3 regions of the Bacillus sp. VA13 genome follow, and region 2 is predicted to be linked to each of the others. Evidence: riboswitches for the same ligand, from Rfam matches in the RefSeq annotation. Region 2 holds a riboswitch; each other region holds the start of a gene.
What was found. Region 2 has a riboswitch for cyclic di-AMP ahead of ktrA (potassium uptake protein KtrA). Riboswitches for the same ligand answer to the same signal wherever they lie in the genome.

Region 1 (3,266 bases), on a different contig from region 2:
CTTAATGATGTCTGTTTATATTACGATGTTCCTGTTCGTGTTTGTTGCTTTAAATCTCATCTGCAAGCTTTACGGATTCAGCCTGTGGAATTACCTGCGCTTCATTAAGGATGAGCTTCTGATCGTGCTTGGCACAAGCTCTTCAGAATCAGTGCTTCCGCGAATGATGGATAAAATGGAGCGCTACGGCTGTTCGAAATCGGTTGTCGGGCTTGTCATTCCGACGGGCTATTCATTTAACCTTGACGGCACATCCATTTATTTATCAATGGCGACGGTTTTTCTGGCACAGGTGTTTGGAGTAGACCTCAGCATCGGCCAGCAAATTACAATTATCCTCGTTCTGATGCTGACATCGAAGGGAGCGGCCGGTGTGACGGGAAGCGGATTTATCGTCCTTGCCTCAACACTGTCAGCGCTTCAGGTCATTCCGCTGGAGGGTCTTGCACTCCTGCTTGGGGTCGATCGTTTTATGAGTGAAGGAAGAGCGATTGTGAACCTGATCGGAAACGGAATCGCCACGATTATTGTTGCAAAAAGCGAAAATGAATTCGATGAAGCAAAAAGCATAGAGGCTGTAGAAGGCATGAAAAAAATGAAAACAGCAGTCTGAAAAAAAGAACGGCCCATCCATGGGGCCGTTTTTTTTAATTGTTTAAGAATAATTAAGGTGAGGACAGAGACCTCAGCATTTTTTTGTTATATAATTTACAAATGGATACTATATTGAATGAAGGACGTTTGTCCTAACAGGAGTGTATAAATGGCCGCTTTAGTTAAATTTTTTCAGCACCCGGGAGTAAGGCGTTTTTCCGTCTTTGTCGTGTTAACTGGTGTGTTATACCTATTTAAGAGCATGATCAACTTAATATTGCTGACTTTCATTTTCGCATTTCTTATGGATCGTTTGGAGCTTGTCGTACGGCAGTTTTTAAGCCAGTTCTTCCGTGTGAGCCAGCGGGTGGTCATTACGTTTCTTTACATGTTGCTGGCTGTGCTGCTTACAGTCGGGGGGTTTGTATTTTATCCTGTCGTCGCGGCGCAGATTCAGCAGCTGGTAAAGCAGATTAAACATATTGCGTATCACCCGGACACCATCCCTTTCTTTGATGAGATCACCAGTGTTTTCGGAGATATTAATGTCAGTTCATATGTCAAAGAGGGTTTCAATGTGGTGTATACGTATCTGGCCGATATCAGCACATTTGGCTTGCAGATCGTAATGGCGCTCATTCTCAGCATGTTTTTCTTATTTGAGAAAAAACGGCTTTCTGAATTCATGGCGAAATTTAAAACGAGCAAACTGGCGGTCTTTTATGAGGAAATTGCTTTTTTCGGAAGCAAATTTGCAAGAACGTTCGGCAAGGTGCTTGAGGCTCAATTCATCATTGCGCTCGTCAACTGTATTCTGACGTTTATCGCGCTTTGGATTATGCATTTCCCGCAGCTGTTTGGGCTTTCTATTATGGTGTTCTTCCTTGGATTGATCCCTGTAGCAGGCGTCGTCATTTCTCTGATCCCGCTCAGTATTATCGCTTACAGCACTGGCGGCGGAATGTATGTGCTCTACATTGTGCTTGTCATATTCGCCATACATGCGATCGAAACGTATTTCTTAAATCCGAAGCTGATGTCTGCGAAAACGGAGCTGCCGATCTTTTTCACCTTCACAGTACTCATTTTCTCTGAGCACTTTTTCGGCATTTGGGGTCTAATTATCGGGATTCCGATCTTTGTGTTTCTCCTAGATATTCTTGATGTCACCAACAAGGAAGAAGGACCCAAAAGATTCCAAGAGAAAAGTAACAAAAAATAGTTTACAAAATTGGATCTTTTCTGTATAAATAAACTAAATCATACAATAGTAAGCCACACGCTTAATCCTTTTAAAGGAGTGGGGGACCCAATCTTTTGGGGTTAATTTTTCATCTGAAAAACGGACATCTCTTCGTCCGAACCCGTCAGCTAACCTCATCAGCGTGAAGAGAGAGTCCTGTGGTTTGAAGTTACAGCCAAAGCCCACGGGAGTCTCTCGCGGGCTTTTTTTCAAAAAAGGGAGGAATGCGGATGAAACTGGCTACAAAGATAATCATTGCATTGGTGCTAGGTGCGGTGACGGGGATTATTCTTAACGTAACATCACCTGAATTATTTGAAAATTTAAATAAATTTGTATTCGGGCCGCTGGGCACCATCTTTTTAAACCTCATTAAAATGCTTGTCGTTCCGATTGTCTTTTTCTCATTGACACTCGGAGTAGCCGGGCTGGGCGATCCTAAGAAGCTTGGCAGAATCGGTGTAAAGGCGATTTCTTATTTTCTCGTCACGACAGCAGTGGCGATAACCATTGCCATCATTTTAGCTCTTGTCATCAAACCGGGAGAGTTTGGAACGTATGATACATCGTCTGCCGAATTCACTGCTGAAAAAGCGCCAAGTATTGCGGACACCCTGTTAAACATTATTCCGACCAACCCTGTGCAAGCGATGACGGAAGGAAATATGCTGCAAATTATCGCTTTTGCCATTTTTGTAGGGCTTGGGATTACAATGCTAGGAAAAAAAGCGGATATGCTTCTCAAAGTTGTTGAACAAGGAAATGAATTGATGATGTACCTGGTGAATCTTGTAATGAAGTTCGCTCCGTATGGTACATTCGGTCTGATTGCGACAGCTATCGGAAGCCAAGGGTTCAGTGCAATGAAAGCGATGGGCTTGTACATGATTGTGGTAACCCTTGCATTACTGATACATGCAGTCGTTACCTACGGATCTACGGTTGCGCTTATAGCCAGAAGAAATCCGATTACGTTCTTTAAAAATTTCTCAGAGGTTATGGTCGTTGCATTCAGTACTTCCAGCAGCAATGCGACCCTGCCGGTATCCATGGATGTGGCCCAGAAAAAATTAAAAGTGCCTGAGCCGATCAGCAGCTTCGTCCAGCCGCTCGGTGCTACAATTAATATGGACGGAACAGCCATCATGCAAGGGGTAGCCACTGTCTTCATTGCGCAGGTATTCGGGCATGATCTGACATTCACTCAGCTGCTGATGGTGATACTGACGGCAGTGTTAGCAAGTGTCGGTACCGCGGGTGTTCCTGGAGTCGGCTTGATTATGCTCGCCATGGTGCTTCAATCTGTCGGCCTGCCTGTCGAGGGAATCGGATTAATTCTTGGAATTGACCGTCTGCTTGATATGCTCCGTACAGTGGTGAACACAACAGGAGACGCGGCCTGCGCCGTCATTATTACAGAAACAGAAAA
Region 2 (3,266 bases):
ATTGAGTGAAACAGACTGGCAAACAAGCCGGATGCCCAACCATACTGGGGCACAAGCCTGATGGATAGGATGAGTGCTGCTATCAACTCAATACTGATGGAAAACAGAAACAGGACTTTGACAAGGCCTATGACGCCGCCGATTGTCGGCTGGTTTAATGCTTCTTGAACCAGCATTCGTTCTTTTAATCCGATTTTTTTCCCTAATATCATGACGATCAAAACAGCAAAAGTCATAAATCCAAGCCCGCCGATCTGAATCAGCCCCATGATGACAGTTTGCCCGAAAAGTGTAAATTCTGTACCGGTATCGACAACTGCAAGCCCTGTAACAGTTGTAGCCGAAGCTGCAGTAAAAAGGGCATCTATCCATGATAATGGCTTCATTGTAGAAATCGGAAGCTTTAACAGCACAGCCCCGATGATAATGGTAAGAAAAAAACCAATTGCAAGCACTTGAGGCGGTGTAAAACGAACCCATTTGATCACTTTATCCTTTTGAAGTGTCACCTATGTCTACATCCCTTCGTTTTCAAAACGTTTAATATCCTTTTTGTGCCCCATGATCACCAGGCAATCCTGTTCGTGTATGATGTCTTCAGGTGCTGGAGAAAGACGGATATCTCCATGATGTTTAATGGCCAGGATCGTGCAGCCGTACTTCGCTCTTACATTCAGATCAATAATCGATTTTGAATCAAGCTTGTGTGTTGCCAGCAGCTCGACAATACTGTAATCATCAGATAAATCAATGTAATTCAAAACGTTCTCATCAGAAAGGCTTTGTGCGATCTTGACGCCCATATCCTTTTCAGGATGAATAATGCGGTCAGCGCCGATTTTTTCAAGCACCTTATGATGATAATGGTTTTGAGCCTTCACCCAAATATGTGGAATGTTAAACTCCTTTAATAATAGGGTGGTCAGGGTACTCGCTTGAATATTCGCTCCGATTGCAACGATCACATATTCAAAATTGCGTATTCCTAACGATAGCAATTCGTTTTCTTCGGTGGCGTTGGCGATCACCGCATGAGTTGCGTAAGAAGCGTATGCATTTACCTTTTCTTCGTTGATATCAATCGCAAGGACCTCATGGCCCATTCTGTGAAGCTCTTTGCAAATGCTTCCACCAAACCTGCCCAGTCCGATCACGGCAAATTGCTTATTTTTTATTCTTCCCAATGTTCATAACTCCCTTAGTGAAATTAACGTTTTGAAGCAAAAAAGACCATTTCGAAGAATGGCCGCTAATAGACCTCCTCTCTGTAAACGCCTACGAGGTTAGCTGTCGGATTAGGGATTCAGAGTACCCCCTCTTACTTAGTAAGATTCACCCCAAGGCTGTTAAAAAAACAGCCAATCGTTGGTTCCCCCGTTCGTATTTGATTAAGCGGTAAAAGAGACTGTATGAAATTGAACACTCAAGAATTTACTCCTGTTTCTAGAGTTTGTCAATTTAAATTTCAAACTAGAAAAAGATAACTGGAAAAAGAGGAAAAAGGGGGAGGTCAAAAACGTAAAAAAGACCGGCGTTAACCGGTCTTTTAGATTAGTTGCAGCCGCATGGCTGAGACGGAGGAGTGCTGCGCTTAGCCACGTCAATGCTGGCTTCTGCGTAAAATTTATTTCCGATGCTCAATGATTTATTCTCCGCACGGAAAGTATATGTACCTGCGGCAGGAAGTGTTTTGTTATTCAGTTTTAATTTGAACTCGCCAGCTCCTAACAAATCAAGTGCCAGAGGGATTCTTACTGTTTTCCCGTTATTGAGGATCTGTGTTTCACGCAACGCACGTCCGTTCATTGTGTCTTTCGTATTTGCAGTAAATCCGCTTGGCAATGTAAATTCCATAACGCCAAGGCTGAGAAGCGTGTTTGGACGATACGTCAATTCGATATCTGAGAAAGACCATTCAGTTTTGCTGGCCCCTGTAATTGTTGCGAACAATGAAGCTGTTGACTGTGTTTTCATAGTAGACTCAGTATGAGCGGAAGTTGATTTAGATTCAGCCGCGAAAGAAGCTGAAGGTGCTGAAACGAGTAAACCGAGACTTAATGCACTGATTGCAAAAGAAGATAATAATTTGCGTTTCATAATAAAATTCCCCCTAAAAAGTTATAAAATATACAGGCCTGCCCGCTTTTCACCTCCTCTGAACGGCCAAATACAAATTTTACCTACATAAAATTACCATCAAATATTTTGGAAGTAAATGGGGTGTTTTTCCCGTATTTTTCAAATTTGTAGTAATTACATATAAAAGAACAAAAAAACGTCCGGTTTCCCAGGCGTTTTTGTTTTACTTTGTTACAATTGGTATAAATTTAAAAATTTCCCCGCTCTGCACCGATTCAGCAAGCCGTTTCAGCCAATCATAGTAAGCTTTAGAGCTTTCCAGCTGCTCGTATAACTGCAGTGCTTCATTTTTGATGTCCTCACTGAGACTGTCTTTGTTTAAAACCTCTTGTAAATCAGCCTGAGCTTCTTCAATTGCTGCTACATTTACCTGAACTTCCCGTTCCCATTTGGGCGGAAAGAAATTTGTGAAAAATTTGAAGAAATCTTTTTCAGCTACAAATGTATGCTTGCGGATGCCCCGGTGAAATGTTTTTTTCACTACATTTAAGTCCTGAAGCTTTTTGACGCCTGTGCTCATGCTTGGCTTGCTCATTTGCAATTCCTCACGCATTTCGTCAAGCGTCATCTCATCCCTCATATACATCGTCCCATATAGAATCCCGACACTGCGGGTAATTCCGTAAAGATCCATCGTTTCAGCAATGGAGTCGATAACAAGATCCCGAGCCTGTTCTATAGCTGCAAATTCTGGATTTTCATCCATACTGACCCTCTTTTCCTTTAGAAAATTAAATTCGTTAAGTTATTTCTTTATCTTAACGAAACATAAAGAAATGTCAAAAAGAAAAATCAAAATGGGGCTTTGACAGTTTAAAATTCGTATGTTAGATTAAGGTTGTTAAAAACGTTAAATTTTTATTTAACAAACTTTATTTACGTCAAGGAGGCTTATATGAGTCAAACATTATATATTGACGGAGAATGGATCAGTGCCGAAAAAGAGCAGATCCGCAGCATTATCAACCCATTTAATCAAGAAGAAATTGCAACCGTAAGCGAAGGAGGTCGAGAGGACGCCATCAAGGCAATCGCAGCCGCGCGAAGAGCATTTGACAAAGGAGAATGGTCATCTCTATCGGGACTTGAACGCGGGAAGATTGTTCTGAAAATTGCGGAATTAATCA
Region 3 (3,266 bases), on a different contig from region 2:
CTTTGATTTCTTCTGGCTCTTTGTCTACGATGCGAAGCTGTTCACCGACAGCTGTGTAGTGATTTTCAATCGCAAAAAACAGCAAAACGACGATAGGCATAAAGATTAACACAGGCCATACAACATTAAACTTCGTCACAAACAGGATCGACAGAACCATAAACGAAATCAAAGCGCCGCAGGAGTTGATCAGCATTTTTCCGATCCACCCTTTTGGTTTTTGCTTAATCCATTTTATGCACATGCCGGTTTGCGAAAGCGTAAATGGAATAAATACGCCCACAGCATATAACGGGATTAAATGCTCTGTCTGTCCTCCGAATAGCAGGATGAGCACAATCGAAGCAACGCCTAAAAAGATAATCCCATTTGAGAAGCCTAAGCGGTCGCCTCTGACTGTAAACATACGCGGCATGTACTGGTCTCTCGCCAGGTTGAAGGCAAGCTGCGGGAAGGCTGAAAATCCCGTATTTGCCGCAAGGACCAAAATAAGTGATGTGACACCTTGGATCACATAGTAGAACACATTCCGCCCGAAGGTTTCAGACGCAATTTGTGAAACCACCGTTTCATCGGGCTTCGGCGCCGTTCCATAGCCGTATGCGAGCACCGTGATCCCAGAAAACAGAATCGCCAGCAAAATGCCCATCATTGCAAGAGTTCTAGCCGCGTTTCGCGCAGGCGGGTTTTTGAAAGCAGGAATCGCGTTAGAAATGGCCTCAACCCCGGTCAAAGCCGAGCAGCCCGAAGAAAAAGCCTTGAGCAGCAAAAACAGCGTAATGCCGGCTACAGGTGTACCGAGCGGTGTATGATGGACTGGCTGGTCTATTTGCCCTGTCATGAGTTTAAACAACCCGACTGCTATCAAAACCAAAAGTGCCACCACAAACAGATAAACCGGATAGGCAAGAATCGATGCTGATTCCGAAAGCCCGCGCAGGTTCAAAATCATAATGACTAAAACAAGTAAAACAGCAATCGGCACATGATAATCATGCAATACAGGAAAGGCCGACGTGATAGCGTCCGTTCCTGCGGAAATACTTACCGCTACCGTTAAAATATAATCGACAAGCAGTGAACCGCCTGCGATCAATCCCGGCTTTTCACCGAGGTTTTCTTTCGACACAACATACGCTCCGCCGCCCTGCGGGTAAGCGTAAATAATTTGCCTGTATGAAAGAATCAGTGCGAGCAGCAATATGAGGACGCCAATCGCAATCGGAATGGAGTACCAAAATGCAGCAGCACTGATTGTTGCCAAAATGATTAAAATTTGTTCTGTGCCGTATGCGACAGATGAAAGCGCATCTGAGGAAAGCATCGCTAAGGCTTTTAATTTCGTCAGTTTTTGCTCTCCAGCTGCTTGAGATTTTAGTGGTTTCCCAATCAAAAAACGTTTGATTGAATGATACATCGATGTCTTCCCCTTTTAATTTCTCATTTTTCAATTAAAACAATAAAAACATCAGCATCTAGCTCTCACATTTTGTAATAGTCCTTTCTGCTATGATGTCTCTGTATGCGATTTGCATTCTAAAAATGAACAGCAAAAAACACAGAGGCAAACGGATGCCCCTGTGCCATCACATCGAACACAGGTTTCATTCATCTCCTCTCACGAACGCTTACGAGGTTAGCTGACGGATTCGGGCATATGAGAGTTTGCCCTACCTAAAAGGATTCACCCCAACGGCAAAAAAGCCGTTCTAATGGGTCCCCCGCTCTGATTTCAGATTAAGCGATTGTTTTCTAAAAGAGATCATACTCCCGTTCCTGCACGTTGTAAAGAGGCTTATTGGCCGGGCGAAAAAAATAAAATGATAGGTTCCACAAATGGAATTTACATACCAAAAATAAAAAAACAGAGGCTAGATTGCCTCTGTTTTATTCTGTATCTGTCTTTCTTTTTCTTCGTCTTACGGCAACCCAAATGAACACAGCCGCAATCACCATAATAAGTGCCAGCACACCAATATACAGCCATTTCTGGCTATTATCCTGTGATGATTGCTCTGCGCTGGAACTGTTAGTTTCAGATTTAAGCTGCTGGTGGTTTGTAAACACCTGCTGGCTGGTGGTTTCGTTAACGACGGTTGCCGAGTCATCGGTACTATTCAGATAACTGATGATCTCTTTCGTGACAGCCGTGCCAGTTCCTTTTGATGGTGCAAAGACAGCCATTGTGTAGCGTGTATCCCAAGGAGATGCTTGAGTAAATGCCACTCGTTTTGTTGTCTCATTCAGCATCTCAAAACCTGATACATCAAACGAGCCGTTCTTTGTTTGCGGAACAAGCAGATCTGATGATTTCTCCTTCAGAAGAGAAAATTGATCGATACCCCCTATGAAAATGAGGTTCCGCCCTTTGGCATCATTTGCTGTTACATCAGATGATTTTTTCACCGTATATGAGTGCTGCGCTTCACTGCCGAAGGACTCCGTTACGAGAGAAAGTTCCGCAAGCTTCGATTGGCTTACGGTGTCAGGAAGCACGATTAGCGTTGTTTGTTCCTGATTTCCAGCGTAAGGAAGCGGCCACTCTTGGAAATCCGCTGACGGAGACATATCTTTGATGGCGTAAGACAATGTACTGCTTTTATCGATAAAGACCCACTTTTCTTCATCAGTGGTGTTGCAAGGATTGTTTTCCTTTAGCCCAGTCGTAACGAACTGAATATCAATGTAGCGGTTTTTTTGCAGCAGTTTAGGGTCCACTTTTACCATGACATGATAGAATCCGTTTTTATCTTCTTTTCCTAAATCATCAAGCCGGACCGAGTGCGGCTGGCCATTGATCATGATCTTCAGTTCTGCCGCCTGAGAAACCGATTCGTTTTCCGCCGTTAAGGCTTGAATCGTTTCGGACTTCTTCAGCTTGAGCGACAGCTTTGCTGATTGGTTTTGGTCTAAAACCGCCGAAGCTGGATAAAAGTAATGTGCAGAAGAAGTTTTGTCAGCTCCAATTGTGATATCACCCGCTCCAAAATTCTCGAGAGTCAGCTTATTGCTTTCTTTTTTTTCTGCCTGCTTCAGCTTGCTGATTGAGAGTGTGTCGCCGCTGAGCTGGCCTGTATAAGTCTGATCCGTGATGACACTGATTTTTTCAGTGATTACATCATCGGATGACGCTTGCGCAAACAGAACCGGCTGCTGCTTGCCCTCTGCTTTCAGCACCCGCTCCGCAAGCAGGAGCTTGTCTCCTTTTGCCTGTAAGCCGGCTTGTTTCATCAGCTTTTTCACCTTGCCGTCCCAATGCTTGTCCA

Region 1: it holds a riboswitch for cyclic di-AMP, as region 2 does, so the genes downstream of both, AC0C66_RS16060 (dicarboxylate/amino acid:cation symporter) here and ktrA (potassium uptake protein KtrA) in region 2, are expected to answer to the same signal.
Region 3: it holds a riboswitch for cyclic di-AMP, as region 2 does, so the genes downstream of both, kimA (potassium transporter KimA) here and ktrA (potassium uptake protein KtrA) in region 2, are expected to answer to the same signal.

What each region holds. Positions count from the first base shown of each region.
Region 1 covers NZ_JBVQPP010000004.1:133,873-137,138, reverse strand. The annotation lists gene dctP (C4-dicarboxylate transporter DctP) at 1-613, shown strand, start outside; gene AC0C66_RS16065 (AI-2E family transporter) at 764-1,816, shown strand; cyclic di-AMP (ydaO/yuaA leader) riboswitch at 1,865-1,994, shown strand; gene AC0C66_RS16060 (dicarboxylate/amino acid:cation symporter) at 2,068-3,266, shown strand, end outside.
Region 2 covers NZ_JBVQPP010000005.1:298,840-302,105, forward strand. The annotation lists gene ktrB (Ktr system potassium transporter KtrB) at 1-509, opposite strand, end outside; gene ktrA (potassium uptake protein KtrA) at 516-1,184, opposite strand; cyclic di-AMP (ydaO/yuaA leader) riboswitch at 1,257-1,405, opposite strand; gene bslA (biofilm surface layer hydrophobin BslA) at 1,552-2,097, opposite strand; gene gbsR (transcriptional regulator GbsR) at 2,303-2,845, opposite strand; gene betB (betaine-aldehyde dehydrogenase) at 3,035-3,266, shown strand, end outside.
Region 3 covers NZ_JBVQPP010000004.1:150,186-153,451, forward strand. The annotation lists gene kimA (potassium transporter KimA) at 1-1,417, opposite strand, end outside; cyclic di-AMP (ydaO/yuaA leader) riboswitch at 1,611-1,754, opposite strand; gene AC0C66_RS16155 (cellulose biosynthesis cyclic di-GMP-binding regulatory protein BcsB) at 1,888-3,266, opposite strand, start outside.